Regions from separate parts of the Ruegeria sp. CH11 genome, predicted to be linked through region 2. Evidence: riboswitches for the same ligand, from Rfam matches in the RefSeq annotation. Region 2 holds a riboswitch; each other region holds the start of a gene.
The links. Region 2 has a riboswitch for cobalamin ahead of ACR0LX_RS19020 (DUF1636 family protein). Riboswitches for the same ligand answer to the same signal wherever they lie in the genome.

Region 1 (9,807 bases), on a different contig from region 2:
TCACTGTACGCTTTCTGATGCGGGGTGGTGCCTTCGCCCAGCCATTGCGTGAATACAAGCCTGCCGGATGTTGCGGTTGCGGTCCCAAGCTGGACGAAAAGCCGGTCTGGAAATTCTGGCAAGAGCCCGAGCGCCGCGTGCGGTTCCGGTCCGAGTTCGTGCACAACGGCCTGTTTCTGCTGAAATGGCTCGCGCTCGCCTATGTGCTCGAGGCGCTGCTGGTCAACTACGTCCCCGCTGATCTGATCGCGCGGGTCGTCGGAGGCGAAGGGATCGTACCCATCGTTGTGGCCGCGCTGGTTGGCATGCCCGCCTACCTGAACTCTTACGTTGCGCCGCCCTTGCTGGCGGGGTTGATGGAGCAGGGCATGACCGCAGGGGCCGCGATGGCCTTCATGGTTGCCGGTGCAGTCAGCTCAATCCCCGCGATGGCGGCGGTCTGGTCGCTGGTCAAACCCCGGGTCTTTGCCACCTATCTGGGGCTGGGGGTCGGCGGTGCCATCGTGGCGGGCATCCTGTTTCAGATGCTTTGAATCAAAAGCGCCCGGAGGTTTCTCCGGGCGCTTTATTCATCCAGCCTCGCAGTAACGAGGCAGTTTGAACCGATACCGTGCTTCGCCACTGTTGACATAAACCCGCTTTTCCACGCAAGCGCTGGTGCCAACGGTCTGCGATACGGGGCCTTCGGTCGAGGTGATTGAGGTCGCCGATCCGTCCGGCAAGCGGACCGAGGCGATTACCCCATTCTTGAGGTCACCATTGATCGGCGTCGCCGACAGCACCGCAACGGTCATGAAGGCGTCATGCTCGTGCTCGCCATCGTCCCCCAGCAGGAACAGGCTGGCGACGATGACAACCATTACAAGGCCCCCCGCAATCGCCAGACCTTTGGTTCTCAGAAACACATAGATCGAAACAGCGCGGTGCGGCCCGAAAATTGCGGATAATAATTTCAGCATGGGTCTTTCCCAAACAAATAACCCCGGCAGAGCCCGCCGGGGTCAGATCAGGATCAGGGGCGCAGATCGTCTTCTTCTTCGTCCTCACCGCCACCTTTGGGCAGGTTGAAGAAGCTGTCGGCGTCCACGATTGGTTCGTCGTCTTCCTTGTCCTCTCCGTCATCCGACAGCGAGAATGTCTCGAGCCCTTCGATCGCGGTCGGGATCTTGGGCGCGCTGTCCATTTCCAGCGACTGTTCGGTCGAGACCAGCTTGCGACGTTCGTCATCGCTCATCACGCCACCTTCAGCGGCTTTTTTGGCAGCGGCCTTCTGCACGATGGCATCCAGTTCCGACTGTTTGCAGAGGCCCAGAGCAACCGGATCGATCGGCTGCATGTTGGAAATGTTCCAATGCGTGCGCTCGCGGATCGACTGGATGGTCGGCTTGGTTGTGCCGACCAGCTTGGCGATCTGACCGTCGCTGAGTTCGGGGTGGAACTTGACCAGCCACAGGATCGAATTCGGACGGTCCTGACGCTTGGACAGCGGCGTGTACCGCGGGCCACGGCGCTTTTCCTCGCCGCTTGCGGCAGGGTTGAACTTGAGCTTCAGCTTGTGCAGCGGATTGTTCTGCGCCGCTTCGATCTCTTCCTGCGTCAGCTGGTTGTTGGCGATCGGGTCGAACCCTTTGACGCCAGCAGCAACGTCGCCATCAGCAATACCCTGCACCTCAAGCTCGTGCATGCCTACGAAATCCGCGATCTGCTTGAAGCTGATCGTGGTATTGTCCACCAGCCATACGGCTGTTGCCTTGGCCATAAGTGGTTTTGCCATCAGCCCGTCTCCTTTGAATACATCTGTCCCGTCGCCGGAATTCGGCGGCCCCGTGGTCTTGGGGCAGGTTTCCGTTGTCGGGGAACTTGGGGCCTATATAGTCGCGTCAGATAAAGAAGGGAAGAGGCGAATGCGCCAAGGTCTGTTAGGGCTGGTCGTATGGGTTCTGAGCGCGGTGGCTGCACCGGCCGATGGCGAAAAGACGGGCGAGTTTGACTATTACGTCCTGGCGCTCAGCTGGTCCCCCAACTGGTGCGCCCGCGAGGGTGATGCGCGCGGATCAGACCAATGTGATGCGCGCCATGATCACGGCTGGATATTGCACGGGCTCTGGCCGCAATACCATCAGGGCTGGCCTGCCTTTTGCCGGACTTCGGAATCGCCGCCCTCGCGCCGAATGACGCGGGAAATGGAAGACATTCAGGGCAGTTCGGGGCTGGCGTGGCATCAGTGGAAAAAACACGGCACATGCTCAGGCCTTTCTGCGTCTGATTATTTCACCCTTTCGCGGCGGGCTTATGATCTGGTCGAGCGTCCGCCGGTCTTCCGCAAGCTGGATACATCGGTCAAACTGCCCGCGTCGGTCGTCGAAGAAGCGTTCCTGAAATCCAACCCCACGCTCGACCGCGACATGATCACGATCACATGCAAGCAGGGTTACATTGAAGAGGTCCGCCTGTGTCTGTCCCGCGATCTTGAACCGGTTCCCTGTGGCCGCGACGTGATCAGGGACTGCACGGCTACGGACGCTTTGTTCGATCCGATTCGCTAGAGCTTCTTGTTCTGGCAATCCCGCGCATAGTCCAGCGCCTTGGCCGTGCCTTTCAGATCAATCGCCATGACGGTTTGACCTTCGGGGTTGTAGACGGTCATGGTCTTGTTCTGCGCAATCGCGTTGACGAAGTTGCGGTCGGTAAAGAACACCGTTGCCCCCGGAACACGGTCCTGCTTGAACCCGATGGCGGTGGCGTCAAAGCTCTTGCCGTCAAGCTCGAACCGGATCGGGTAGCTCTGCCCCGGCTCAATATTGCCCCAGGCCTTGTTGTAAACGGTGAAATACCCACGATTGTCCAGCGCGTCGTAACCCAGCCGCACAACCGAGAGATCCTGATACACGGTCTGGATCAGGCACCCGTTCCCGAGTGCAGGGTCCATCATGATGTTCCAGCCCTCGACAAAGCCCTTGTCGACCAGTTCTTGCGAGTGCGCGGCGGTTGCGGTGAAGGCGGCGAAGGTGAGGGCGATAAGGCGGGTCATATTCGGATTCCAAAAGAATTAAATTGCGGAGCTGTGTCCAAATTACAAGTTTAAACAACCCAGCCAAGAGCATTCTCTTACTGCGCCCCAACCGCACTTTCGGGTCCATTGGATCTGAGTTCTAAGATCACTTCGTTTATAGACCGCTCACAGCGAAGTAATGAGGTCACCAAGAAAACTATAGGCAGGACCCACCGAAACTCGGCTTCAACTCAGTTACAATGCCCTTCTGTTCTTCCCAGAAAACGAGCCAACGAAGCAAGCATGGAAAAGATTGCTTCTCAAAATATGCGTAGTCTTTTTCTTTAGAAATTGAGAACCCATCTTGCTCTAGCATTATTACAAGTTCTTGCTCTCTCAGAGGTGGCGGGAATTCAGCGATAATCCTTCGGGCAAACTCTTTGTCAGCCTCGGCAAAATTGTCAGGCAGATTCCGCCCGATTTTCGGCGGGAACGGCAACGGCGGAAATAGCAACAAGTGAACAACAATCGCGATTGCCACTACTGATGCACAAAAAACTAAAATGAACTTTCGCATCTAATGCCTTACTCTCAGATACGCTTAGAAAATGGCAGATTTTCCAAGACGCGCAAAAGCCTGCGTCTACAATTCCTTCCTCGCCCTGAGCGCCGCCGTAATCGTCCCGTCGTCCAGATAATCCAACTCCCCCCCAATCGGCACGCCCTGCGCCAATGAGGTCAGGCGGACCTGACCCTCTAGCTGATCGGCGATGTAATGGGCAGTGGTCTGGCCATCGACCGTGGCGTTGAGCGCGAGGATGACCTCGGTGATGCCCTCGGCCATGATCCGATCCTTGAGGCGGGGGATGCGCAGCTCGTCCGGGCCGACGCCGTCCAGCGCCGATAATGTCCCGCCAAGCACGTGATAGCGGCCCTTGAACACGCCTGCGCGCTCCATTGCCCAGAGGTCGGCGACGTCTTCGACCACGCAAAGTTCGCCTGTCGCGCGGGCCTCGCTTTCGCAGATGTCGCAGATGTCGGTGGTGCCGACATTGCCGCAGTTCAGGCACTCACGGGCGGTGACGGCGACCTGCTGCATGGCGTCCGACAGCGGCGTCAGCAGCAGGGCGCGTTTGCGGATCAGGTGCAGCACCGCACGCCGGGCCGAGCGGGGGCCGAGGCCCGGCAGCTTGGCCATCAGGTCGATCAGGTTGTCGATGTCGCTGTTCGAGCTCACGGCCTGTCCTGTCTGGCGCCGGAGGGAGCCTCCGGCGGGAGTATTTTAGAAAAGATGAAGATCAGAACGGCAGCTTGATGTCTGCCGGCAGGCCCATGCTTTCGGTCAGCTTGGCCATCTCGGCCTGAGAGCGTTCGGCGGCTTTGGTCTGCGCGTCCTTGATCGCGGCGAGGATCAGGTCTTCGACCACTTCTTTGTCGTCGCCATTGAAGATCGACGGATCGATGTCGAGACCTTTCAATTCGCCTTTGGCGGTGGCCGTCGCCTTGACCAGCCCGGCGCCGGATTCGCCGACGACCATGATGGTGTTCAGCTCTTCCTGCATATCGGTCATCTTGGTCTGCAAATCCTGCGCGGATTTCATCATCTTGGCCATGTCGCCCAGACCGCCGAGTCCTTTGAGCATCGGTATTCTCCTGTAGATCTGTTTGCAGCCTAAATACGGATGGCATTCGTCGGGCACAAGGGGAGAGGCTGCTCCCGCCTGTCGCCAATGTCTTTGGTGGGTCTTTCCTCTCGTTGGGCCCGGCCCGCGCAGGCTGTGCCTGCGCGGGCCGGGCCCAAAGCTGCTCAGGGGTATCGGCGCAAGCCGATGGCCCGTGGCAGGTGCGGGAGGGCTTCAGGTGTCAGAGCGGAGTCTTAATCCTCCTCGAACGGGTCCCATTCGTCTTCGACTTCGGGCAGAGCTTCGGTTTCGACCTGTGCCGCGCGTTGTTCGGGGGTTTCGATCTTGGTGATCCGCGCCTTTGGAAACTGGGCCAAAACGGCCTGTACCAAAGGGTGTTCTTCGGCTTCAGTGCGCAGGGCGAGCTCGGCCGCGTCGCGGAGTTCCGCGATGGTCGGGGCCTGGCCTTCCGAGACAATCGACACGGCCCAGCGGTTCCCGGTCCAGCGTTGCAGGGCCGATCCGAGACGGGGGGCCAGGTCGGTCGGTGCTTGCTCGGCCGGGGTGAACTCGATCCGGCCCGGTTGGTACGAGACCAGACGGACGCCGTTCTCGACCTCGACCAGCAGTTTGACGTCCCGGTTCGATCGGATCAGTTCGACCACGTGCTCGAAGGTCGGATAGCGCGCCAGGGCGGTCTGTACGTCCTGCGCCAAAGCGGCTGAAGGCGCGCCTGTGGCTCCGCGTGGTGCGGCTGTCAGAGCCGGTTGGGCGGTTGCCTGTGGCGCAATATTACCCTGCGAGGCGGCCGGTAGACCGCGACCCGGCCCACCATTTGGCGGCGGTGGGGTATCCTGCAATCTTTTGACCAGTTCTTCGGGGCTGGGCAGGTCCGCCACATGGGTCAGGCGGATCACGGCCATCTCGGCGGCCATCATGGCGTTGGGCGCGGCTGAAACCTCTTCCAGAGCTTTGAGTAGCATTTGCCACATGCGGGTCAGCACCCGCATTGGCAGGGCCTCGGCCATCTGTTGCCCACGCGCACGCTCGTCAGGCGACACCGTCGGGTCTTCGGCGGCATCCGGGGTGATCTTGACGACCGAGACCCAATGGGTGATCTCGGCCAGATCGCGCAGAACCGCCAGCGGATCGGCCCCTTCGGCATATTGCGCGCTGAGTTCTGTCAGCGCGCCCGCCGCATCGCCGCGCAGGATCATGTCCATCAGGTCCAGCACCCGGCCCCGGTCGGCCAGCCCCAACATGGCGCGCACTTGATCGGCACTGGTTTCGCCAGCCCCGTGAGAAATTGCCTGATCCAGCAGCGAGGTCGCGTCGCGGGCCGAGCCCTCGGCGGCGCGGGTTATCAGCGCAAGCGCGTCTTCGGCGATCTGGGCACCTTCTGCCGAGGCGATCTTGCTGAGCAGGCCGATCATGTCCTCGGGCTCGATCCGGCGCAGGTCGAACCGCTGGCAGCGCGAAAGGACCGTGACCGGCACCTTGCGAATTTCAGTCGTGGCAAAGATGAACTTTACATGCGCAGGGGGTTCTTCCAGCGTCTTGAGCAGCGCGTTGAAGGCGCTGGTCGAGAGCATGTGAACCTCATCGATGATGTAGATCTTGTAGCGCGCGCTGGCGGCGCGATAGCGGACGCTGTCGATGATTTCGCGAATGTCGTTCACGCCAGTGCGGCTGGCGGCGTCCATTTCGATCACGTCGACATGACGACCTTCCATGATCGCAGTGCAATGTTCGCACTGGCCACAGGGCTCGGTCGTTGGGCCGCCATTGCCGTCCGGTCCGATGCAGTTCATGCCCTTGGCGATGATCCGGGCAGTTGTGGTCTTACCGGTTCCCCGGATGCCGGTCATGATGAAGGCCTGCGCGATCCTGTCCGCCGCAAACGCGTTTTTCAGCGTGCGCACCATGGCGTCTTGACCCACCAGATCGGCAAAGGTTTCCGGGCGATATTTGCGGGCGAGAACCTGATAGGCGGGGCTGGGTGTGTCGGTCATGTCTGCTCGGTCGGATTCGTTCAAACCGCAGCGTAGAGGCCCCCGCCGCCCGCGTCCACAGCGGGTCGCCAGGATTTTTGTTTTGGAAACGCGACCGTCGCAGGTAAAATCTCCGATTCATAGGCCAGGGGTAAGACTTTCTGATCTACGTTTCGGGGGGAACGCAAAGATGTCTCAGATGGTGATCCATGCATTGCAGGTGGGCGGCGGCTCGCTTGCGCTAAGTTCAATGCCAGGGCGGGGAGGGGACTATCTCGGCGATCTGGAGATGGTCGCCGGATGGCAGCCGGGTCTGGTGATTTCCATGACCACCGAGGTCGAGATGATCAAGGATGGCGCGCGCGACTTTGGACGCGACGTGCAAAGCCGCGCCAGCCGCTGGGCGCATCTGCCGATCGAGGATTTTGGCGCGCCATCGGCGGAAATCCGCGAACGCTGGAAACGGGTCAGCGCCTCGGCCCGTCAGGCATTGGCAGGCGGGGGTCGTGTACTCGTTCATTGCCGCGGTGGCTGCGGGCGGTCAGGCATGATCGTGCTGCGCCTGATGGTGGAATGCGGTGAGAACCCGGATACCGCCCTGACGCGTCTGCGGGCCCTGCGGCCCTGCGCGGTCGAGACGGATGACCAGTTGCATTGGGCCATCGCGCCAGCTGTTGCGCTTGCTGCCTCATGACCTCAGATTCTGACCTGCGATTCTGTCGCCGCCTGAGCCTTTGGTGCGGTTGCCAGCGCCTGTAGCATCGCACAAGGCGGATTTGGAATCGCGCCCGACGGCAATGTCGTGAATTCGGTACCAAACATCAGGTCAGCATAGTCATCCAAACAGTCTATATCGGCTGCCTCGGTGGTGCCGCAAAAGATGCGGACTTCGTCTGCTTGCGCACGAAACCGTGCTGTGCACCCGTCGGGGCAATGGCCCAGTTCGATGCTGCCGTCTATTTCCAGATCTCGCGCAGTTGTCTGCCCCGCGGTCGAGATCGACTGCACCAGCGCACGTGCCACACGTGCAAGCGCCGGGCAGGTCTTGCCGGTGCGTTGACAGACGGTTGCCGTAAATTGGTGCGTTTCGGTCTTCCAGATCATGATGTGCCCTCCGCACATGTGGGCTGAGGGGTATCGATCAGGAGAAACCGCAACCGGCGGTCTGACCCTGCCCGGACACCCCGCCCGAGTTTCGGTTTCAGTTTTGATGGCAGGTCTCCTGACTTGCGGGTCGTCGCTTTGCCGCCCTTCCCAGCCTTGCGGCCAGTGGTATCTCGGCATTGCTTTCCGCTTACAGTTGCGGGGGCAGTCGCGGATTTGGCGTGTTCCGGACAATCCGGAGTGGGCCGCACCGTGTTCCCTTTTCATCCCGGCCTCGGTTGAGGGCGCGGAAACCATCGCCCAATCGCTAGCGGGCCAGCCCGGTGCGAGTCAAGCGGATTGAAAGATGCCCGAGGAAAATTGCGCAGGCGGACGTTTGGTCAACTTGGCAAAGTGTTGACTCGGCGTATCAGACCATGTGGACTGCAAAGTGAACTACTTAGTTCAGAAGCAAGGCAAGGAGCTTCGGAGGCGGCGATGCTGGACACCCGGACTGCAGTTCTGACGGAAGATTTCGAATTCGCATCCGGCCCTGCGAAACTGTCGGCGCGGTTGTACAGCCCTGTGTCAGAACCCGAAACGGTCGTTGTCCTGAACAGCGCCACGGGCGTACCCAGAGACTATTACCGCCATTTCGCGCGCTGGCTGGCGGCAGAACAGGGCATGGCGTGCCTGACCTACGACTATCGCGATTTCGGGCTCTCGTCGCAGGGAGCGCTGGCGGGTTCGAAGACGACAATGGCCGACTGGGCCCTGGTTGACATGCCTTCCGCGCGGGCCGAGATGCGGCGGCGCTTTCCCGACGCGCAACACTGGACAATCGGGCATTCGGTAGGGGCCATGCTGGGGCCGGTTCAACCGGACGCGGACCGGATCGATCGCATGATTTGTGTCTGTTCCGGGCTGGTGACGCTGTCGGATCACCCTTGGCCTTATCGCTCGCTGGCGTGGTTGTTCTGGCACGGCCATGCGCCATTGGCGACTCGCGCGCTGGGCTATTTGCCGGGCAAGCTGACCGGGTTCGGAACGGACTTACCGGCCCCGGTCTATTGGCAGTGGCGGCGCTGGTGTACTGCGCCAAAGAACTATGTTCCGGATATCGGGCATAGGCTGCCCGCTGCCAACTGGCCCGAGGCGGGTCGGCAGGTTGACCTGTTCACTTTCGACGATGACCAGATGGTGCCGCCTCAGGCGGTCTGGCGGCTTGCGGACCTCTACGGTCCCGAGGCGCGTCGGCATCTGTTGTCGGCAAAGGATTTCGGCCTGTCCGAGATCGGCCATATCGGGGTCTTTGCGGGCAAGAACGCAGCGCTCTGGCCACGTTTGATTGCCAGATAAGCAGGGGCGCCTTGGCGGCGCCCCCGGGTGTCAGACACCCTTGCGGGACTTCTTGTCCTGCATGACCGACCGCACCATCTTGCCAAACGCCTTGTCGCGGGCGCGGGACTGGGCAAGGGTTTCTGAGTTGCGCTGATCCTCGCGCCGCAGTTTGCGCCACCGGTCCAACCGGTCTTCGTCGAGCGCGCCTGCCGCGATCGCCTCCTGCACAGCGCAACCGGGTTCCGAGACGTGCTGGCAGTCCGAGAACCGGCAATTCTGCGCCAGTTCCGTGATATCCGAAAACACCTCGTCAACGCCGTCTTGCGCGTCCAGCAAACGCAGCGCGCGCATACCTGGGGTGTCGATCAGCCAGCCGCCGTTGCGCAGCCTTCGCAGAGCCCGCGCAGTAGTGGTGTGACGCCCGCGTGCGTCATCCTCGCGGATGGCAGCGGTGGCGTCGCTGTGTCCGGTCATGCCGTTTGCCAATGTCGTTTTGCCGACGCCGGATGACCCGACCAGCGCCCCAGTCTGCCCGGCAGGACACCAGGACAGCACTTGCGCGATGTCCATGGGGTCCCGCGCGTCGACTGTCAGAACCGTCAGGAACGGCCCCAGAGTTTCGGCGCGCCGGGCATAGTCTGCGGGCTCGTCGCAGGTGTCTGCCTTGGTCAGAACGATCACCGGGTAACATCCGGCCTGGTGGGCCAGTGCCAGATAGCGCTCTAGTCTGGGCAGGTTGAAATCGGCGTTGCAAGAGCTGACAATATACAGCACGTCG
Region 2 (9,807 bases):
GCAATGCCACGGGATGTTCCTGCGGGTTGTAGTCCAGCAAATGCACCGCCCCGCCCCGCACCAGCGCAGGCGCTGTCACCATCTCGGTGTACAGCAAACTCTGCGCGCTGAGCAGGCGATGAAAGAAGCGACAATGGCGGTCGGTCCAGTCCATCATCGGCGCCACCGAAAGGCGTGAAGAATTTTTCACGTTATTTTTCAATATATTAACCTCGCCCCCAAATTTCCGCTTAGCATGACGTTCCGGGGTATCCGATCGTATTGCCAGGACATTTGGCGGTTTTCGATTCTGAGTTGCTACCGTGTAGCACAACTGAACCGACAGAACACCGCCCGGTCTGCGGGCCTAATCATCCATGTGTGCGACCCGCCCTCGGTATCTGGCTGAACCACAGTAATCGGCAGTCAAGCCCGACCGCTCATTCCTGAAGCAAGCCGCAATCAAGGTGTCGCAGGTTTCCATGTTCATAACGCCAAATGTGTAAGCGTAAACCAACGCCCATATTGGACGATATCGAAAAAATCCAATGAGCGTCCTGGCTTGACCTCTGTGCATTGCCGCTCGTTCTGGATCATTTCAAAGCCGGAAGAGACCTAGATCTTTTGCACCGCGACCTGCGCGCCTTTAATCGCCTTGAGGCGTACATCTGCCGAATTCTCACCCAAAAACTCGTGGAAAGCGCGCATGACACCGTCTTTCCACCATCCCTTACGGTGATAATCGTCCAGCATGATGACGCCGCCGACCATCATCTTGGGCAGGATCGCCTTCAGATCGGCCTTGACGCCCTCGTAGGAATGGTCGCCGTCCACATAGGCAAAACCGATACTTCCATTCTTGAACTGGTCCATCGCCGGGACCGAAAAATCGCGGATTACTGAAACCTTACCCAAGGCAATCTCATCGCGGTACTTTTCCTTAACGGATTCGTAGATGCGATCCATGTCTTTCTTGCTGCGCGCTCCGGCAAGCGAGACGCCATCGCCCGAGTCTTCCTGAACGCCCCAGGGGTCGATGAGAACCAGCTTGGACGGTTGCAACCCTTCCAGCAGGATCTCGGAAAATTCGCCCTTCCAGACGCCGATCTCGATGCTCAGCTTGCCCTTTGGCATCAGTTCCAGCAACTCGCGGCGCAAGCCGTCCTTGCGCTCGCGTTGCATGGCGCGCTTGCCGCGTCGCACGGGTGCGGTGACAGGGTCCGCGACCGGTTCAGCGGCCTTTTCCGGCTCGTCCAGCGGGGTTTGCAGCGCCGTAACAAAATCGGTCCAATCCGCGCGCCGCCTGAGCTTTCCGGCCTTGGTTCTGTGCCAGTTGCAGGCGCGTTCGTGAAGTTCGACAAGCTTTTCATCGGCCATCATCTTTGCACGCATCTCGTGCATGCCAGGCATATGCCCCAGGATCGAGCGATCCTCGACATTGTTGTGGTTCATCATGTTCCAATAATCCAGCCCCTGATCCTGGCTGATGTGGTTGGTGCGGCCACGATCACGTTTTACCAGAAAGCTGTCGGTGCTGCGAACGGCGTAGTGATGGATACGCGCATATTCGTGGCTGAACCCGCGCCAAGCGCGCCATTTGACCTGATCGGCGGGATACTCGTTCCCGCCCGCATCGCGCCACAGTACGTTTTCATAAGGTGCCTCGGGGTTGGGCGCGTGCTGCTCGTCGATCCGTGGCCTGTGGGCGCGGAACCGGTTGAACTTGCCATTGTTGCGGAACAGCGTCTTGAAACCCTTCGCCTTCTGATGCGGATATTTGTGCTCTGGCGCTGCGTGAAAAAAGGTCTCGGGCACGGGGCGGTCCACGAACTCTCGCTGCCCCCCCTGCCCGAACATGCGCCAACACATCGAGATCGCATCGGCATCACCACTGGCGCGAACGAAACTGCGGATATCTCCGCCGGGGACGCGAATGTTGATGTATTCGTCGACATCCAGGCTGAGTATCCAGTCCGAGGCCAGATAGCTAGGGTGGCGTCGGGCTTTGGAAAACGCAACCGTCTGTGGCTTTTCCTTGGGGCTGACAGGGTTGCGTTCGTGATGGGCCCAGCCCAATTCTTGCAGGCGGTCGGCGATGGCTGCGGTTCCGTCCGAGCAATCATTGGTATAGATCAGAATGTCATCGAATCCGATCGAGCGGTTATAGGCCACCCAATCGATCATGAAAGGTCCTTCGTTCTTCATCGTTGTCACGATGAGAAAGGTCTCATCCGTCATATTACGCTCGCTTGCCTGTGCCACTTACGGACTATTGGTTATGTGTTTAAAATAGCCTTAAGTTTTTGTCCAACCCGGAAGGCAGCCCAAAGGCGCCTGGGTTGGACCACGAACAACGAAAGCGCGCCGCCCTCAGACAGCCTGCCGGTTCGCCGGAACGACCTCATAGCCTGGCTCTTCGGGTTCATCATCGGCCATCTCGGCCGGAAATCCGGGTGCGCGAATGTCCAGGCCAGTCGCCTCTTCCAGTCGCTTGATGATATTCGGCGAAAGCTCGCGGTCACCAAACCGGGCGATGCCGTCTTCGAAGATCTTGATCATCAAGGGGTTGATTTCAAGGGGAACTCCGGCCCGGTCGGCAACCTCTTGAAACAGGCCGATATCCTTTTTCACAAGATCCATCGTGAATGAGATATCGCGCGAGCCATTGAGTATGACCTGGCTTTCGGTTTCGTGCACGAACGAGGTGCCCGACGAGATCTTGATCGCTTCGTAGGTCGTGTTCAGGTCCATTCCGGCGGCCTTGGCGGTGACCAAAGCTTCGGCGCAGGTGATCAGATTGGCGGTAGCAAGATAATTTGTCATCACTTTCAGGACCGAGGCCGAGCCCAGCTCGCCCGTATGCAGGATGCGCCGCCCCATCGTGGTCAGAAACGGCAGGATGCGTTCGAATGTCTCGCGATCACAGCCTGCAAAGATCGAGATATTGCCCGTCGCGGCCCGATGACAGCCCCCCGAAACCGGGCAATCCACCGCAGCACCGCCCTGTTCGATCACCATTGCGCCCAGACGCTTGACCTCGGCCTCATCTGTGGTGGACATCTCCATCCAGATTTTGCCCGGTCCGACCTCGGGCAGCATCTCCTGCATCACCGCATCCGAGGCAGCGGGCGAAGGCAGACAGGTAATGACCGCGTCGCAGTCACGCATCAGTTGCGCTGGGCTTTCGGCCGCTTTGGCCCCTTTGGCCACAAACTCGGCGACCAGATCCACGTTCAGATCATGAACCGTCAGATCGATCCCGTTGCGCAGCAGCGAGCCCGAAAGCTTTCCGCCAACATTTCCAAGGCCAATGAACCCTACTTTCATAGTCCGATACTCCGCATTCGAATTTCTCGTCCATGGCAGCACGATGTACCAACGCAAATCATGCCGCCGAACGACGCTGGCAGGTCGTTTTTCATCACCCTGTGCAATCCGTGAGCGCGACACGCTTGACAACGCGCCCGCTGGTGCCGCATGTCCGATCCGTTGGTGTCTGCAGCAGCAGATGAAAAGGGAATGCGTCAGCGGTTTTTCCGTCAAACGCAGCCGCCCCCGCGACCGTGACCGGAGAAGGTGCCCAATGCCACTGGCCTTATGGCCGGGAAGGCGGGACACCTGCCAGAGTGACCCTCTGACATCCGCAAGCCGGGAGACCTGCCAACACCCGAAGTTGAAACCGGACGGGGTGTTCCGGTGTCGGGTCCATGTCGCAATACGTGGCCCGCATGAAACCCCGTCCCCCACGAAGAGGATTTGGGGGGATGAGAGACATGACCGAGACCGCTCCGGTCGAACTGTTGGTTTGCACCACCTGCCGTCGCGGGCTGCCCGTTGAAGATGACGCACAGCGCCCCGGCACATTGCTGCATCAAGCGCTAGAACAGGCTGGCCTGCCCGAGGGCATCACCCTGAAAGCTGTCGAATGCCTGTCGAATTGTAACGAAGGGTGTTCGATCGTGCTGCGTGGTGGCCCGGATCGCTGGACCTTCGTCTATGAACATCTGAACGAAACCGATCATGTTGATGTGATCGTTGACGGCGCGACCAAATACCTCGCGACCGAAGACGGTCTGGTCAAATGGCGCGAACGCCCCGAACATTTCCGCAAAAACTGTGCGGCCCGCATTCCCCCTAATGGAGCCCTGAAATGAGCAATCTCGAAAAACTCCCCGTGACTGTGATCACCGGCTTTCTTGGCGCGGGAAAAACCACGCTGGTCAAGCATCTGATGCAGAATCCGCAGGGCAAGCGTCTGGCTGTGGTCGTCAACGAATTTGGCGATGTGGGCGTGGATGGCGACATCCTGAAATCCTGCGCCATCCCGGATTGCCCGGCGGAAAACATCATGGAACTGGCCAATGGCTGCATCTGCTGCACCGTTGCCGATGATTTCATCCCCACGATCGAGGCGCTGATGGCGCTCGAGCCGCGCCCCGATCACATCCTGATCGAAACTTCGGGGCTGGCCCTGCCCAAGCCGCTGCTGAAAGCCTTCGATTGGCCGGATATCCGCTCGAAAATCACCGTTGATGGCGTGATCGCTTTGGCTGACGCCGAGGCGGTCGCCGCCGGACGCTTTGCGCCGAATGTGGCGGCGGTGGACGCTCAGCGTCTGGCTGACGACTCGATCGACCATGAAACGCCTCTGTCCGAGGTGTTCGAGGATCAGATTTCCTGCGCCGACATTATCCTGCTGACAAAGCCCGATCTGGCCGGCCCTGAAGGCGTTGCCAAAGCCAAAGCGATCATCGCAGCCGAAGCGCCCCGTCCGTTGCCCGTGGTCGAAGTGGCTGAAGGTGCTGTGGATGTCCGCGTTGTTTTGGGTCTGGAAGCGGCCGCAGAGGATGATATGGCGGCACGACCCAGCCATCACGACGGTCACCACGATCACGAGCATGACGATTTCGAAAGCATCATTGTCGAACTGCCCGAACAGTCTGATCCGGCAGCTCTGGTTGCCAATATCGAACGTCTGGCCAAGGAACTGAACATATTGCGCGTCAAAGGCTATGCCGCCGTTCAGGGCAAACCGATGCGCCTGCTGGTGCAGGCCGTTGGTGCCCGCGTTCGTCACCAATATGACCGCCTGTGGGAGCCGGGCGAAGACCGCCGCTCGCGTCTGGTTGTCATTGCCGAGCATGACGACATCAAGGAAGCCGAAATCCGCGATATCCTCGTGGGTGTTCCAGAGGCCGCCGAGTAAGTCATGCACGTCGTCTTCCGCGAAAGCCACGGGCTCGACGAAACCGAGACCCCGACCGATCTGGGCCAGAGCCCGGCGGATTTGGTGGTGCTGTCTTTTTCCGACAGCGACCTTGGTGCTTTCGCGGCGGGCTGGCATCGCGGAGGTGGTCCCGAGGGACGGATGCCGACGCTGCGGCTGGCCAACCTGACGGCACTGAAACACCCGCTATCTGTCGATACCTATGTCGAACAGACCTTGGAAGGTGCCCAGGGCATCCTGATCCGTCTGATCGGGGGCGTGCCCTATTGGGCCTATGGCTTGCAGCAGGTTCTGGCCTTGGCGCAGGCAAAAGGCATTGCTCTGGCCGTTCTGCCCGCCGATGGGCGTGAGGATACACGGCTGGACGACTATTCCACGCTGCCCGTCTCTACCCTGCGACGTCTGGCGCATCTGTGCGACACCGGAGGAGAAGTCGCGGCACAGGCCGCCCTGGCGCAGATGGCCTTGGCTGCGGGGTTGTACGCCGGGCCGGTGATGGGTGCGAAAACCATACCCGACTGCGGCGCATGGTGCCCGGATCGCGGTGTCATCCCGGCGGACAAGGCGTTCTCGGGCGACGCAAGGCGCATCCTTGTGACCTTCTATCGGGCCTATTTGACCTCCGCCGATACCGCCCCGGTCGCGGCCCTGATCCGCAGCTTACGCGCGCGCGGGCTCGAAGCGATTGGCTTGTTCGCACCATCCCTCAAAGCGCCAGCAGCCGCAGACTGGCTGCGTGAACAGGTGGTTGCGATGAACCCGTCGGCAATCATCAATGCGACCTCGTTCTCGGGAAAGGGCGCGTCGGGCACCTCGCCTCTGGACGCTGCCATTGTGCCAGTGTTTCAGGTCGCGCTGGCCACGTCGCGCCGCAAGGCATGGGCCGAGGCGGAACGTGGCCTGTCGCCTGCCGACCTCGCCATGCATGTGGTGCTGCCAGAGGTCGACGGTCGCATTTCGGCAGGCATTGCATCGTTCAAAGAACCGGGCAAACGCGATCCGCATCTGGAATATTCCCGCTTTGCCCACCGCGCCGAACCCGAGCGGATCGAGGCGATCATTGATCGCGTGATCGGTTGGCTGAACTTGCAAGACAAGCCCAAGGCGGATCAGGTGCCCGCTCTGGTGCTGTCCACCTACCCCGGCAAGGATTGGCAGATGGCCCACGCGGTGGGTCTGGATGCGTTGGCGTCGGCCGAGGCAATGCTGGCCGATCTGCAATGCGAAGGCTATGATACCGCGCCTGCCGAACCGATTGCTGAAACGCTTTTGGACGCGCGGATTTCATGGTCTCTACACGACTATCTTGAAGCATCGGCCAACCTACCCAAGCAATTACGCGCAGACTTGTGGGCCGTTTGGGGTGAGCCTTCGAACGATCCTTCTTTCTCCGATGACGCCTTCCATTTTATCGCCCTGCGCCGCGGCAAGGCGCTGATCGCGCTGCAGCCCGAACGTGGCACGCCCGAGCTGCGCGATGACGACTATCACGACCTGTCCCGCACACCGCGCCACAGCTATGTGGCCTTCTACCTGTGGCTGCGCGAAAGCCTGCGCGCGGATGCGCTGATCCATATCGGCGCGCATGGTACGCTGGAATGGCTGCCCGGCAAATCGGTCGCTCTGTCCGCCGAGTGCTGGCCCGAGGCGCTGATCCGCGATCTGCCGTTGATCTACCCCTTTATCGTCAACGACCCCGGCGAGGCCGCGCAGGCCAAACGCCGGATCGGAGCTGTCACGCTGGGCCATATCCCTCCGGCATTGAAGGAAAGCGGCACACCCGACCGCATGGTACGGCTGGAATCGCTGCTGGATGAGTTTTCGAACGCCGATGGCCTTGACCCCAAACGCCGCGACCGTTTGCAAGAGGATATTCGGGACGAGGCGCAGGCCATTGGTCTGGAACGTGATCTTGGGCTCGATCAGGCCACCTGCACCGCCGAGGCGATCACGCGCATCGACCGCTTTGTCTGTGACATCAAGGAAAGCCAGTTCGGCGACGGCCTGCACATCTATGGCCGGGTTCCCGAAGTCACGGGCAATTTCGACCCCGCGCCCTCGGCCCATGCAGAACGCGAGGGCCTGATGGACGCACTGGCCGGAAAACGGATCGAGGCTGGACCCTCCGGCTCCCCTTATCGCGGCCGTTCGGACGTGCTGCCGACGGGTCGGAACCTCTACACCACTGACCCGCGCTCGGTCCCGACCCGTGCAGCCTATGCTCAGGGCGTGAAACTGGCCGAGGAACTGGTGCGACGGCATTTGCAAGAGGAAGGCGACTATCCCAAAGGACTGATCGTCGATCTTTGGGGGTCGGCCACAATGCGGACGGCGGGCGAAGAATTCGCCATGGCGCTGCACTTGCTGGGTGTGAGACCGGTCTGGGACAAAGGGTCCGAGCGAGTGTCGGGCATCGAGGTGTTGCCGATCACCGACCTTAGCCGCCCACGTCTGGACGTGACTTTGCGCGTCTCCGGCCTGTTTCGTGACGTGTTCCCGACGCTTTCGGCCCTGTTCGGACAAGCGGTGCGCGCGCTCTGTGGCCGTGACGAGGCACCGGATTGGAACCCATTTGCAGGACGAGGGCCTGCCGCGCGGGTCTTTGGCCCAGCACCTGGCAGCTATGGTCTGAACATGACCCACCTGTCCGAGACCTATACCGACGAGGCGCGCGCGCAGGCAGGCGAGGCTTGGCTGGATGCAAGTTCATTTGCGCTGGAAGGCGAGCACATCACGCAGGACGTCGATGGCATCACGCAGCGCGTCGCCAACGCGGACAGTTTCGTGCATCTTCAGGATCTGACCGAAACCGATCTGCTGCTGGCCAATGATTATGCCACGCACGAGGCCGGTTTTGCCGCCGCAAAGAAGGTCACCGGAGGTACGGCGCAGCTGTATCATCTGGACAATACCAACCCGGACACCCCGCGCGCGCGCACCCTGCCCGAAGAAATCAGCCGCGTGGTTCATGCCCGCGCCGCCAATCCTGCGTGGATTGCGGGCATGCAGCGTCACGGGTTCCGTGGCGCTGCCGAAATCGCGGCAACGCTGGACCATATGGCATCCTTTGCGCATCTGTCGGGCACTGTTGCGCCACACCTGTTTGATCTCTACCACGACGCCACGCTGGGTGATGAAGAGGTTGACGCCTTCCTGGAAACAGCCAATCCGCAGGCGCATCAGGCCATACAGGATCGGTTCCGCGCGCTGCTGGAGGCTGGGTTGTGGGAGACCCGCCGCAATTCGATCCGCGCGGATCTGGAGGGGATGGGATGAGCGCCCCTGTCGTTCAAGGCTGGTGCCCCGGCGCTCATCGTCCGATGATGTCGGGCGACGGGCTGGTGGTGCGGGTCCGCCCCCGGCTGGCACGGCTGGATGCGGAACAGATATTGGGTCTGTGCGGCTTGGCCGATCGTTTTGGCAATGGCACGATCGATCTGACCAACCGCGCCAACCTGCAACTCCGGGGCGTTCACGAGGGTGACCATCAGGCGCTTCTTGCGGAGCTTGCCGCCCTAAACCTGTTGGATGCGGAACCGGGCATCGAAATGCGCCGCAATATTCTGGTCACACCGCTTTATCAGACGGGGGATCTGACGTCGCGGCTGGCGCAGGAATTGATCGACCGGCTGGCTGAACTGCCGAGCCTTCCCGCCAAATTCGGCTTTGCAATCGACACCGGGCCCAGGCGCCTGCTGACCTCCGACTCGGCGGATATTCGACTGGAAACGGGTCGCGATGGTCTGATCCTGCGCGCCGATGGGGCCGCGACCGGACGCCGCGTGTCCGAGGCTGCAGCCATTGACCAAACAATTGCGCTGGCCCATTGGTTTGCCGAGACGCACACGCCCGAGGCGCGCCGCATGGCCCGCGTGGTCGCAGGCTTGCCCACGGATTGGCAGGGTTCTGCACCAGGTTCAAACGGTGCAGCGCTTCGCCCAGGTGCGTGCGAGTTGGGAACGTTCTATGGTGCGGCCTTTGGCTCTTTGCCCGCACGCGCGCTTTTTGACCTGATCAAAAACAGCGGCGCGTCGGCCCTGCGGGTGACACCTTGGCGGCTGTTCCTGCTGGAAGGCGGGGCGGCGATACCCGCACCAGACTTTGTCACATCGGGCAGCGATCCGCTGATGACCACCGACGCCTGCCCCGGCGCGCCGTTCTGTCCGCAGGCGCAAGTGGAAACCCGTGACCTAGCCCGTGCAATGGCACCGCGTGTTTCCGGCCTTCTCCATGTCTCGGGCTGCGCCAAGGGCTGCGCCCGAACGGGGACCGCCGATATCACATTGGTGGGCAACAACGGACGATTTGATCTTGTCAAACAGGGCCGCGCGGGGGATGAGCCCATCCAACGCGGGCTGAGCCCCGAAACACTACTGACCATGGACCTGACCTGATGCCCTATGAATACGAAACCGACGGCGCGGCGATCTACAAGGAGAGCTTTGCCACCATTCGGTCCGAAGCCGATCTGGCCCGGTTCAACACCGACGAAGAGCAGGTCGCCGTTCGCATGATCCATGCCGCCGGGATGGTCGGGCTGGAGGAGTTCGTGCATTTCTCGGACGGGTTCGTACCCGCAGCGCGCACCGCGTTGGAAGGCG
Region 3 (9,807 bases), on a different contig from region 2:
GCACCGAACACCACATCGTTGTCCAGTAGCCGAGCAGCCCGGTCCGCCCGCAGGACATCCGCCAGCGCAGGGTCCTGCAACAGCCGCGACACGCTATAGCGGTCGGGTTCGGCAAACAGCATGTCAAAGGCAATGGACGCTGCACCATAGTGGCCCAGACGCTCGACCATCTGCGCCAGTTGCGTCCGCGGCCAGGGCCATTGACCCCAAGCCGCCAGAGATCGTTCATCAATATCGACAACCCGCACTGGCAGATCCGGGTCATATGCGCGCGGCGAGACCCTTTGCAAGACATCGAAGTAGATGAAGCGCGACATCTGAACCGGATAGGGGTCCAAAACGCGAATGAAGCAGCCAAACAGGATCAAACCCAGCCCGACCAAGCGAAAACCCAGCCGCCGCGCCAACGAGCCTTTGGCGTTACCCGCCACGCCAAACTCCTGTGGGCAAAGGGGACGAGACAGGTTTCATCGCGGCTATCTCGTTTCGGCCTCGGCTGTAATTCCTCCGGCCGTCGCACTGGCGGACGTACCTGACCCACCCGGTCCATCATCTGAGAGGTTCACCGACACGCTGACGCTACCGGCCGTGGAACTGGCACTCGTCGTCGAGCCAGCCCGCGCCTCGGCACGCGTGGCTGGTGGGTCGGATCGTGTCGGAGCCGAACGGCTTGCCGATCTTGCGCCAGCGGATGATCGGGCCGCTTCGGGTTGCTCTGCTTCTTCGCGCTGACGTGGTTCTTGTGTTTCCGCTCGCACCCGTGGGGCCAGCGCCTCGGTCCCCGAGCATCCGCCGATATTCACCCGCAACGGCGGCAGCAACCGCTGCTGTGCTTGCAGGAATGGAAACCCGCTGGACACAGCCTTGTCGTATTGCGCAGCGCTGACCGGCTGGCCGACCCCCCCGGACGGGCCGGTGGCAAACATGCTGCATTGCGAATCCCCACGACGGCAACCGCCTCGCAGGCTGCACATCTGCACCTCGCCTTCGAGAACCAGCATCGCACTCTGGCTGCCGGACGGTACCCAGATATCGAATGTTGTTCCCCGCACCGCCATCGTGGCTGTTGGCGTTTTGATGGAATAGGCCCGCTTTTTGCTGTTGCCGGAAATAAATCGAAAGCTTCCACCCAAAGCCTGCACCGCAAAGCTTTTGGCCTTGCGATTTCCGCGCAGCATCGACACATCCAGCACCATCTTGGCGTTTGGACCGACGGCAATCTTGGTCTGGTCAACAAAGATCAACTGCACCACACCCGACCGGTTCGTGGTAATCATGTCGCCCGATGCCACATCCATTCCCTTGCGCAGGGTCATGGTCTTTCCGGCACGAACCACTTCGGCGCCAGGCTTGACGCTTAGCACCTTCCCGATTGCGGCTGATACTGACGCCGGTAGCGTCACAATGAATAATGCGAATACAAAAACTTTTACCCAGGCCAAAACCAAGTCCCTTCCCCCAAAGGTTCCCGTTGGGGCGACAAACGCCCCACGCCCGATTTTGCACCTCAGAATGCTTACTTTGTTTGGTCATTTATGTTATAAAATCTGAACAAATATGCACTGAAACAGATATGTTTGGCAAGTATTGGGCCCATTCGGGTCGGTACCCGAGGCCTAATGGGGTCATGGATTCACGGCTGACCTGTCGAAATCGTTCCGAGGCTCGCCAGCATCAACGGTGTTTTGATGAACAATTGGTTGAAGCCGGCGGCTCAATCCGCACACGTCATCGCTGATTCAGCACCAGCCCTCATCACAAGTCCACCAGCCGGCGCGGTTTTCTGTTCGAGATGGTCGGCGTTCACCCGGAATGCACCGCCGCGCACAAATGCAATTCCCGGTGTTTCACCGTAATTTCAACAGGTTCTGCAGATTTGCCAGGATACAGCACAACATGGAAATTTCGCCTTGTATTCCCGCTGCTTGCAAGGATATACCCGTCGGCGGAGACGTGGCCGAGTGGTCGAAGGCGCTCCCCTGCTAAGGGAGTAGGCCCGGAAGGGTCTCGAGGGTTCGAATCCCTTCGTCTCCGCCACCCATCACTTTCACACAATATTCCCGAACTTAACCCGGCCCAATCTACCGGGAGTGTTTCTGTTAAAACGGCGTTTGCGATGTGAGGCACATCCCGTTGTCCGCGTTCAGAATTTTCCGTTGTCGTTTTTCCATTCGCTGCGCGGAGCGATGGTTTCGACTGTGTCCCAATGCTCGGCGATCAGATCATCGTGAACGCGGAACAGGTGATAGAAACTGGTATGAACCCCAGCCTTGCTGCCTTCGCACATGCAAAGGACAAAGTTGCCCTCAGCCAAAACACGATGCAATTTGTGGTGCTGGATCAGCCGCGTACCGTCCTGGACCGCGTCCAATGCGGCGCGAAAGGCGTCCGCTCCGTCGCCCAGTTCGGGGCTGTGCTGGATCAGGTCTGCATGCACGAATGTCGCGAGCAGATCAGTCTGACCTCCAACCAGCACCTGTTCGGCAAACCGGCGCACAAGATCCCGGTTCTGCTCGGTCTTGTCTAAATCCGTGGTGTCCGCGCTGCCGTCCAGCATGCCACGGCCTGACGGGTTCGGGCCTTTGAGGGGTTGGATGTTGTCCCAATGTTCGACCGCCTTGCCATCCTCGAACCGAAACACCTCGAACGCGGCGCGCAGGCTGGAAAAGTCGTATTCGTTATGCGCAAAAGCAAAGTCACCATCTTCGAACACCCTCATGAAAGTGACCCGGGGATTCGTTTTGGCCAACCGCGCGAACAGATTGGCCAAGCCCTCGCTACCTTCATGTGTCTGGGGATTGTGCTGAATGTATCTGGCTTCGTTGACAACGGTTGCGGCTTCGGGATCTCCGGTCTCGATGCCTTTCAACAGCTTTTTGAGCAGGTCTTTTTTCGATGCCATGTCATTTCATCCCGTTCTGGAGGCCTTTGCACGCGAGTCAGATTAGCACCAAACTATGCCTGTGTTCGAAAATAACCTGGGTATCATGCTGTCACTAACCGACTGAATTTTGGTTGACGGACGATACCCGAGTCTGGCATCTGCGGTCGCGTGTCCGGTTCCGGGTTTGCCCGGAGAAAAGGGAATGCGGTGCGGGTTTTGTCAGACAAACGCCCAATGCCGCAACTGCCCCCGCAACTGTAAGCGGCGAGCAGGGCTGACATGCCACTGGGGTTTCCCGGGAAGGCCAGCCCAACGCTTTGACCCGCAAGTCAGGAGACCTGCCGGATGTGCACCCTCGGAAGGGGTGTGTCACCGACGCCGGGGTGTGCGTCGGGTCCGTTGCCCCGAATACGGGAGCAGGCTCGGACCGTCCCGGTGTCAAACAAGAATGCGTGCCGGGGTTGGCACGTCGGGACAAGGAAGAAGACCCCATGAAAAAGCTGCTCTGCACGGCTGCGGTTGCGCTGACTATTCCAGCGATCGCGCAAGCACATTTTCTGCTGGAATACACCACGGACACCATGATTGATGCGCCGGGCGATGTGCCGGTCAAGCTGATCTTCTGGCACCCGTTTGAAAACGGCCGCGTCATGGATCTGGAAAAGCCTCAGGAATTCTATGTGATCCACAATGGCGAAAAGACGGATCTGCTAGAGACGCTGGAGCCTGTGCGCTTCACCAGCCCTGAAAACGAAGGTGCGGCTTTCAAGGGGTCGGTGCCGGTCAAGCGGTCGGGCGACTATGTCATGGTCACGGTGCCTCAGCCTTATTATGAGGAATCCGAGGACATCTATATCCAGCAGATCACCAAGGCGTTCCTGAACCGCAATCAGCTGCCGACCGATTGGATGAACCCCGCCGGTCTGCCGACCGAGATCATCCCGCTGAACAAGCCCTACAACATCGTCGCGGGCTCGACCTTTACCGGTCAGGTTCTGGCCGACGGTCAACCGGTCGCCGGGGCCGAGATCGAGATCGAGTACATGGCAGCAGAGCCGAAAATGGACAGCGCCGCGTCCTCGGATCCGACCGTATCGCCAATGCCCGGCGGCGCCGTTGTCGCGATTTCGGACGCCAATGGCTATTTCTCCTTCGGGGTTCCAAAAGCCGGATACTGGGGATTTGCAGCACTTGGTTCGGGCCCCGCGACCGAGCATGAGGGCAAAGAACTGAGCCAGGATGCGGTGATCTGGATCCGCGCCTGGGATCTGGAGTAACCCCGGATGCACATCGTCGACGGTGCCCTGTCCAACCCGGTTGTGATCGGCGGTGCGGTCGCCGCCGCAGGTGGGATCGCCATCGGGCTGCGGTCGCTTGATCTGGATCGTATCCCCACAGCCGGGGTGCTTTCGGCCAGCTTTTTCGTGGCTTCACTGATTCACGTGCCGATCGGGCCGTCGTCAGTGCATCTGATCCTCAACGGTCTGGCCGGGCTTTTGCTCGGCTGGGCCGCATTTCCGGCCCTGTTCGTGGGCCTGTTGCTGCAGGCGGTGTTCTTTGGCTTTGGCGGGTTGACCGTATTGGGCATCAACACGCTCAACATCGCTTTGCCGGCGGTATTGGCCGGAATGCTGTTCCGGCCACTGATCGGGCGCGGCACGCCTGTGGCCGGTGCAATTTGGGGTGGAGTTGGCGGCGCGTTTGCCATTGCCGCCACGACGATCATGGTTGGCATATCGCTGGCGTTGTCGGGGGATGCATTCCTGCCTGCGGCGAAACTCGTGTTCTTTGCCCATATCCCAGTGATGGTAATCGAGGCGGTGCTGACCGGATTTGCTGTCCTGCTGGCGCGCAAGGTCAAACCCGAGCTATTCGTCACAAGGACAATCGCATGATACGGTTTGCGCTGATCTTTGCCATTTGTTGTGCGCCTTTGCCCGCTTTCGCACATAAGGTGATCGCCGGGGTTTTTGCCTCGGGTGACGCCATCGAAGGAGAGATTGGCTTTTCCAACGGTGACATGGCAACCGATACCGAGGTGATCGTGACTGGTCCGGATGGGTCGGAGCTGGGCCGCACAGTGACCGATGCGGATGGGTTTTTCCTGTTCACGCCGACTACCGCCATAGCGCACACGTTCTATGCCGATCTTGGCGCAGGCCATGTGGCCGAAGTTGTCATGTCGGCGCAGGACGTGGCCGGGATCATGGGCGTTGCAGTCGGCAAGGAAAGCCTCTCCGAGAATAAAGCGGTGTCTGCCGAAGCGATAGCTGGCAATGGGTCGGTGGCATCGCTGACCGACGAAGAACGGCGGCTCATCGCAGAGGCCGTGCGAGACGAAATCCGCCCGCTGCGGCGTGAGATCGCCGCCTATCGCGAACACAACGATTTGCAATCCATACTTGGCGGGATCGGGTACATCTTCGGCCTGTTCGGGGTTGGCTTCTATATAGCCGCCCGGCGAAAGCGGTCTTCCTGATGGCACACGTACTGGGGTCACAGGACAAGGCATTGGCCGGGGCTGTCGGCCCTGAACGGCAGGGAATGATTAGCCCGCTCGATCCTCGCATGCGTATCGTCATGGCCTGTCTGTTTGCGATTGTTGTCGTCGCGTTGTCTTCGCTGGTGGCGCTGACCGCAGCGTTGATGATCGCGCTGTCGCTGCTTGCGGTATCCCGCCTGCCATGGCGCTCGACGTTGAAGCGTATGGCGATGATGGACGGGTTCATCATATTCATGCTGGTGCTGTTGCCGTTTTCCGTGCCCGGCGATCCGATCTTTTCGCTTTGGGGCTTTACCGCCAGTTGGCAGGGCTTTTGGCAGGCCGTCGAAATTGCCCTTACCGCAAATGCGGTGATCCTGGCGCTGATGGTGCTGGTCGGCACGATGGAACCGGTCACGTTGGGCCATGCGCTGCATCGTTTGCGCTGCCCCGAGACGCTGGTGCATCTGCTGATGTTCACGATCCGCTATATCGATGTGCTGCACGAAGAATACCAACGTCTGCGGGCCGCAATGAAAGTGCGTGGCTTTCGGCCCGGTACGAACTGGCACACTTATCGCAGCTTTGGCTATCTGGTCGGAATGATGCTTGTACGGGCCATCGAGCGGTCCGAACGCATTCTTGGCGCGATGAAGTGTCGGGGTTTTTCGGGTCAGATGCTGCTGCTCCAAGACTATTCGCTAACCCGTCGGGACATTGCCTTCGGCCTCGGGCTCGGCGCGCTGTGTCTTGCATTGATCATTGTAGATTTCTCATGACGCTCATCGCGCTGGACAGCATCTGCTTTGCCTATCCCGGACAGGACCCCGTTCTGAATGGGGCCTGCCTGACACTAGACGCCGGTCAGCGACTGTCGCTCACGGGTCCGAACGGGTCCGGCAAATCCACGCTGTTGCGCATTGCGCTCGGGCTACAGCGCCCGTCTTCGGGCACCGTTTCCGTGTTTGGCACCCCCCGCCGCGTAGAGGCGGATTTCCACGAGGTGCGCCGCCATGTCGGCCTTGTGTTTCAGGATCCCGACGATCAATTGTTTTGCCCCACCGTGGCCGAAGACATCGCCTTTGGGCCGCTGAACCTGGGCAAGACAAAGGACGAGGCGATCGCCATCGTGGATCAGGTTCTAAGCGATCTGGATTTGATGCATCTCAGGGACCGGACAACGCACAAGCTGTCGGGTGGGGAAAAGCGCCTGATCACGCTGGCAACGGTTCTTGCGATGAACCCTCAAGCGCTGTTGTTGGATGAGCCGACCAACGCTTTGGACACCAAGAACGAGGCGCGTCTACTTGAAATCCTGCAATCCCTGCCACAGGCGATCCTGCTGGTCAGCCATGCGCCCGCGTTCCGCCAGGCGCTGGCCCCGGACAGGTTGGACTTGCAGGATGGCAAGCTTGTTTCGATGTAACTGCGCCGCCGGTTACACCCCCCGATCGATGCCGATGCCAATCGCTGTCGCTTGTCATGGAAAACCTTATCAGGTAAGGCAACTGTAACGTTATAAGATCACAAGGTGGTTCTCATGTCCAAGAAGCTTGTATCCCTTTCAGTCTCTGCCGCGTTACTGGGTGGCACCGCATTGGCGGATGCACCAAACGTTGCGGTGGACATTGCTCCGGTTCATTCGCTGGTCGCTCGGGTGATGGGTGATGTTGGCGAACCGCATCTCATCGTGCAGCCCGGGGCGTCACCGCATGGATACACCATGCGTCCCTCAAATGCGGATGCGTTGCAAAATGCCGATGTCGTGTTTTGGGTCGGAGAAGACCTGACGCCATGGCTTGAAGGAGCGATCGAAACGTTGGGAAAAAACGCATCGGTCACAGCGCTGCTTGAAGCAGATGGAACCACATTGCTCGACTTCCGGGAAAGTGCGTTGTTCGAAGCCCACGACCACGGGGACGATGACCACGACGATCATGGTGATGAGAATCATGACGATCACGACGACCATGGGGATGACGATCACGCGGATCATGATGACCACGGTGATGAAGATCATGCGGACCACGACGACCACGATCACGATGAACATGGCGACGAAGACCACGCGGATCATGATGATGAAAAGCATGCAGATCACGACGATCACGGACATGATGACCACGATGATCCTGATGACCACGCCGGGCACGATGATCATAACCATGGCGACCATGATCCACATGCGTGGCTTTCACCGGCGAATGCAGGCACTTGGTTGAATGTGATCGCCTCTCAGCTTTCCGCAGCGGATCCCGACAATGCAGGTGCCTACTTTGCAAACGCTGCGGCAGCGCGCGAGGAATTGGAAGCTCTGTCCGGAGAGATCAAGGCGACACTGGATCCGGTGCGCGGAGGGAACTTCATCGTGTTCCACGATGCATACCAGTATTTTGAGAACGACTTCGACTTTCCGGCAGCCGGAGCGATTTCCCTAAGTGATGCGACAGCCCCCAGCCCTGCGCGGATTGCCGAGATCCAGGGACGCATTCACGAGGAAGGCGTAAACTGTGTTCTGGCTGAGCCTCAGTTCAATCCAGGCCTTGTGGCAACTGTTCTCGAAGGCACCGAGGCGACTACGGGCGTGATCGATCCCCTGGGCGCCGAGCTTGAACCGGGGGCGGACCTCTATCCGCAATTGATCCGCAACATGGCGAATACGCTGGCAGAATGCCTGTAAACCAAACATTGGACACACCGGCCGCCCAACGCGAAGCGACCGGTGTGTATCGTCGCGGGTACTCCGTCGGACATTTGTTGCGCTGATCATTTCTGACCCCGCCTGAACCGATCTGGACAGCCCAGTCAATTTACCTTATTTATGTAATGTTATTACATTATAAGGCTTGCAATGTTCATGTCTCATGCCTCGAATTCCCAGCCGGACCCTTCTGAGGACCCGCGCATCCCGGTGACGCTGCTTACCGGGTTCCTGGGCGCTGGGAAGACAACGCTGCTCAATCAGGTGCTTTCCGATCCCTCGTCGGGGCCGGTCGCCGTCATCGTGAACGAGTTTGGCGAGGCCGGGCTGGACCATGATCTGATCGAGTCAGTGGATGGTGACGTCATGCTGATGTCTTCGGGCTGCCTGTGCTGCTCGATCAGGGGCGACTTGTCGGACACCTTCGTCAAATTGCTTGCACGCCGCGACGAAGGGCTGCTGACGTTTGACCGCGTGGTGATCGAAACCACCGGATTGGCCGATCCCGGGCCGATCCTACAGACACTGCTGGTGGATCCGTACCTGGCCCGCAACACACGCATGGATGGTATCGTTACGGTTGTTGATGCCGTGAACGGACCTGCCACTTTGGATGCCCAGTTTGAAGCGGTATCGCAGGTCGCGATGGCCGATCTGATCTTGCTGAGCAAGACAGACCTTGTTCCGCGCGCCGCGACGCAGACCATTGCCCACCGGTTGCGCGGGCTGAATCCGACCGCTTACATCATTGGCAAGCTGGGTTCCGATTTTGCCGCAAACCGGATGTGGAACCTGACGGGCATGCGGGATAATGCCGAGCAACAGGATGCCCTATCGTGGACAACGCCCAAACCAACTGATGACCCTTTCAGCAATCTGTCAGGGATACTGCCGGGCAAAGCCGCAAACCCCGTAACAACCTCTGAGTTTCGCTGTCACGACACCGACATAACGTCGATTTCGATCGTGCTGGAAGACGCATTGGGTGATGCAGTGTTCGACAAGTGGTTTGACACACTGATTGCCTACAAAGGCCGCGATATTCTGCGCGTAAAAGGTATTCTGTTTCTCGAAGGGATCGATACGCCTTTTGCCTTTCACGGCGTGCAGCACATATTCGACCCGCCCGTTCCGCTGAAGAACTGGACCGGCGAAGACAGGCGCACCCGTATCGTATTGATCGGCCGCAATCTGGACCGGTCGGAAATACAGAGCAGCCTTGATCTGCTGCGAGAAACACACCCCACCAACACCCAAAATTCTACGGAGTTGCAAGGCAATGACTGATACCCGACTTCCCGTTACCGTCCTTTCCGGATTTCTCGGCGCTGGCAAAACCACATTGCTCAACCGCGTCCTGAACAACCGCGAGGGGCGCCGCGTGGCCGTCATCGTCAACGACATGTCCGAAGTCAACATCGACGCGGACCTTGTGCGCGCCGATACCGAACTGTCGCGCACGGACGAAACTCTGGTCGAGATGTCGAACGGGTGTATCTGCTGTACTCTACGTGATGACCTGCTGCAGGAGGTTCGTCGCCTGGCCGAGGATGGCCGATTTGACTATCTGCTGATCGAGTCCACCGGCATTTCCGAACCGCTACCCGTTGCTGCCACCTTCGATTTCCGCGACGATTTGGGGGAAAGCCTGTCAGATGTGTCGCGGCTGGATACCATGGTGACCGTTGTTGATGCGGTGAACTTGCTGCAGGACTATTCCAGCCACGACTTCCTCAGGGA

Region 1: another riboswitch for cobalamin. It lies ahead of ACR0LX_RS20765 (hypothetical protein); the one in region 2 lies ahead of ACR0LX_RS19020 (DUF1636 family protein).
Region 3: another riboswitch for cobalamin. It lies ahead of ACR0LX_RS06995 (DUF4198 domain-containing protein); the one in region 2 lies ahead of ACR0LX_RS19020 (DUF1636 family protein).

The regions. Positions count from the first base shown of each region.
Region 1 is NZ_JBQFQX010000021.1:44,255-54,061, reverse strand. It holds gene ACR0LX_RS20815 (permease) at 1-533, shown strand, start outside; gene ACR0LX_RS20810 (hypothetical protein) at 570-959, opposite strand; gene ACR0LX_RS20805 (DUF1013 domain-containing protein) at 1,013-1,774, opposite strand; gene ACR0LX_RS20800 (ribonuclease T2 family protein) at 1,905-2,546, shown strand; gene ACR0LX_RS20795 (hypothetical protein) at 2,543-3,031, opposite strand; gene ACR0LX_RS20790 (hypothetical protein) at 3,210-3,569, opposite strand; gene recR (recombination mediator RecR) at 3,636-4,229, opposite strand; gene ACR0LX_RS20780 (YbaB/EbfC family nucleoid-associated protein) at 4,291-4,635, opposite strand; gene ACR0LX_RS20775 (DNA polymerase III subunit gamma/tau) at 4,869-6,626, opposite strand; gene ACR0LX_RS20770 (protein-tyrosine phosphatase family protein) at 6,796-7,299, shown strand; gene ACR0LX_RS20765 (hypothetical protein) at 7,302-7,709, opposite strand; cobalamin riboswitch at 7,801-8,022, opposite strand; gene ACR0LX_RS20760 (alpha/beta hydrolase family protein) at 8,187-9,047, shown strand; gene rsgA (ribosome small subunit-dependent GTPase A) at 9,078-9,807, opposite strand, start outside.
Region 2 is NZ_JBQFQX010000016.1:59,899-69,705, reverse strand. It holds gene dusA (tRNA dihydrouridine(20/20a) synthase DusA) at 1-202, opposite strand, end outside; gene ACR0LX_RS19030 (glycosyltransferase family 2 protein) at 595-2,217, opposite strand; gene ACR0LX_RS19025 (NAD(P)-dependent oxidoreductase) at 2,350-3,345, opposite strand; cobalamin riboswitch at 3,453-3,658, shown strand; gene ACR0LX_RS19020 (DUF1636 family protein) at 3,753-4,133, shown strand; gene cobW (cobalamin biosynthesis protein CobW) at 4,130-5,185, shown strand; gene cobN (cobaltochelatase subunit CobN) at 5,189-8,482, shown strand; gene ACR0LX_RS19005 (cobalamin biosynthesis protein CobG) at 8,479-9,600, shown strand; gene ACR0LX_RS19000 (precorrin-8X methylmutase) at 9,600-9,807, shown strand, end outside.
Region 3 is NZ_JBQFQX010000003.1:224,256-234,062, forward strand. It holds gene ACR0LX_RS06975 (CHASE2 domain-containing protein) at 1-431, opposite strand, end outside; gene ACR0LX_RS06980 (FecR family protein) at 477-1,316, opposite strand; tRNA gene ACR0LX_RS06985 (tRNA-Ser) at 1,948-2,037, shown strand; gene ACR0LX_RS06990 (nuclear transport factor 2 family protein) at 2,144-2,902, opposite strand; cobalamin riboswitch at 3,041-3,244, shown strand; gene ACR0LX_RS06995 (DUF4198 domain-containing protein) at 3,376-4,161, shown strand; gene cbiM (cobalt transporter CbiM) at 4,168-4,779, shown strand; gene ACR0LX_RS07005 (cobalt ABC transporter permease) at 4,776-5,363, shown strand; gene cbiQ (cobalt ECF transporter T component CbiQ) at 5,363-6,145, shown strand; gene ACR0LX_RS07015 (energy-coupling factor ABC transporter ATP-binding protein) at 6,142-6,792, shown strand; gene ACR0LX_RS07020 (zinc ABC transporter substrate-binding protein) at 6,907-8,046, shown strand; gene ACR0LX_RS07025 (CobW family GTP-binding protein) at 8,218-9,354, shown strand; gene ACR0LX_RS07030 (GTP-binding protein) at 9,347-9,807, shown strand, end outside.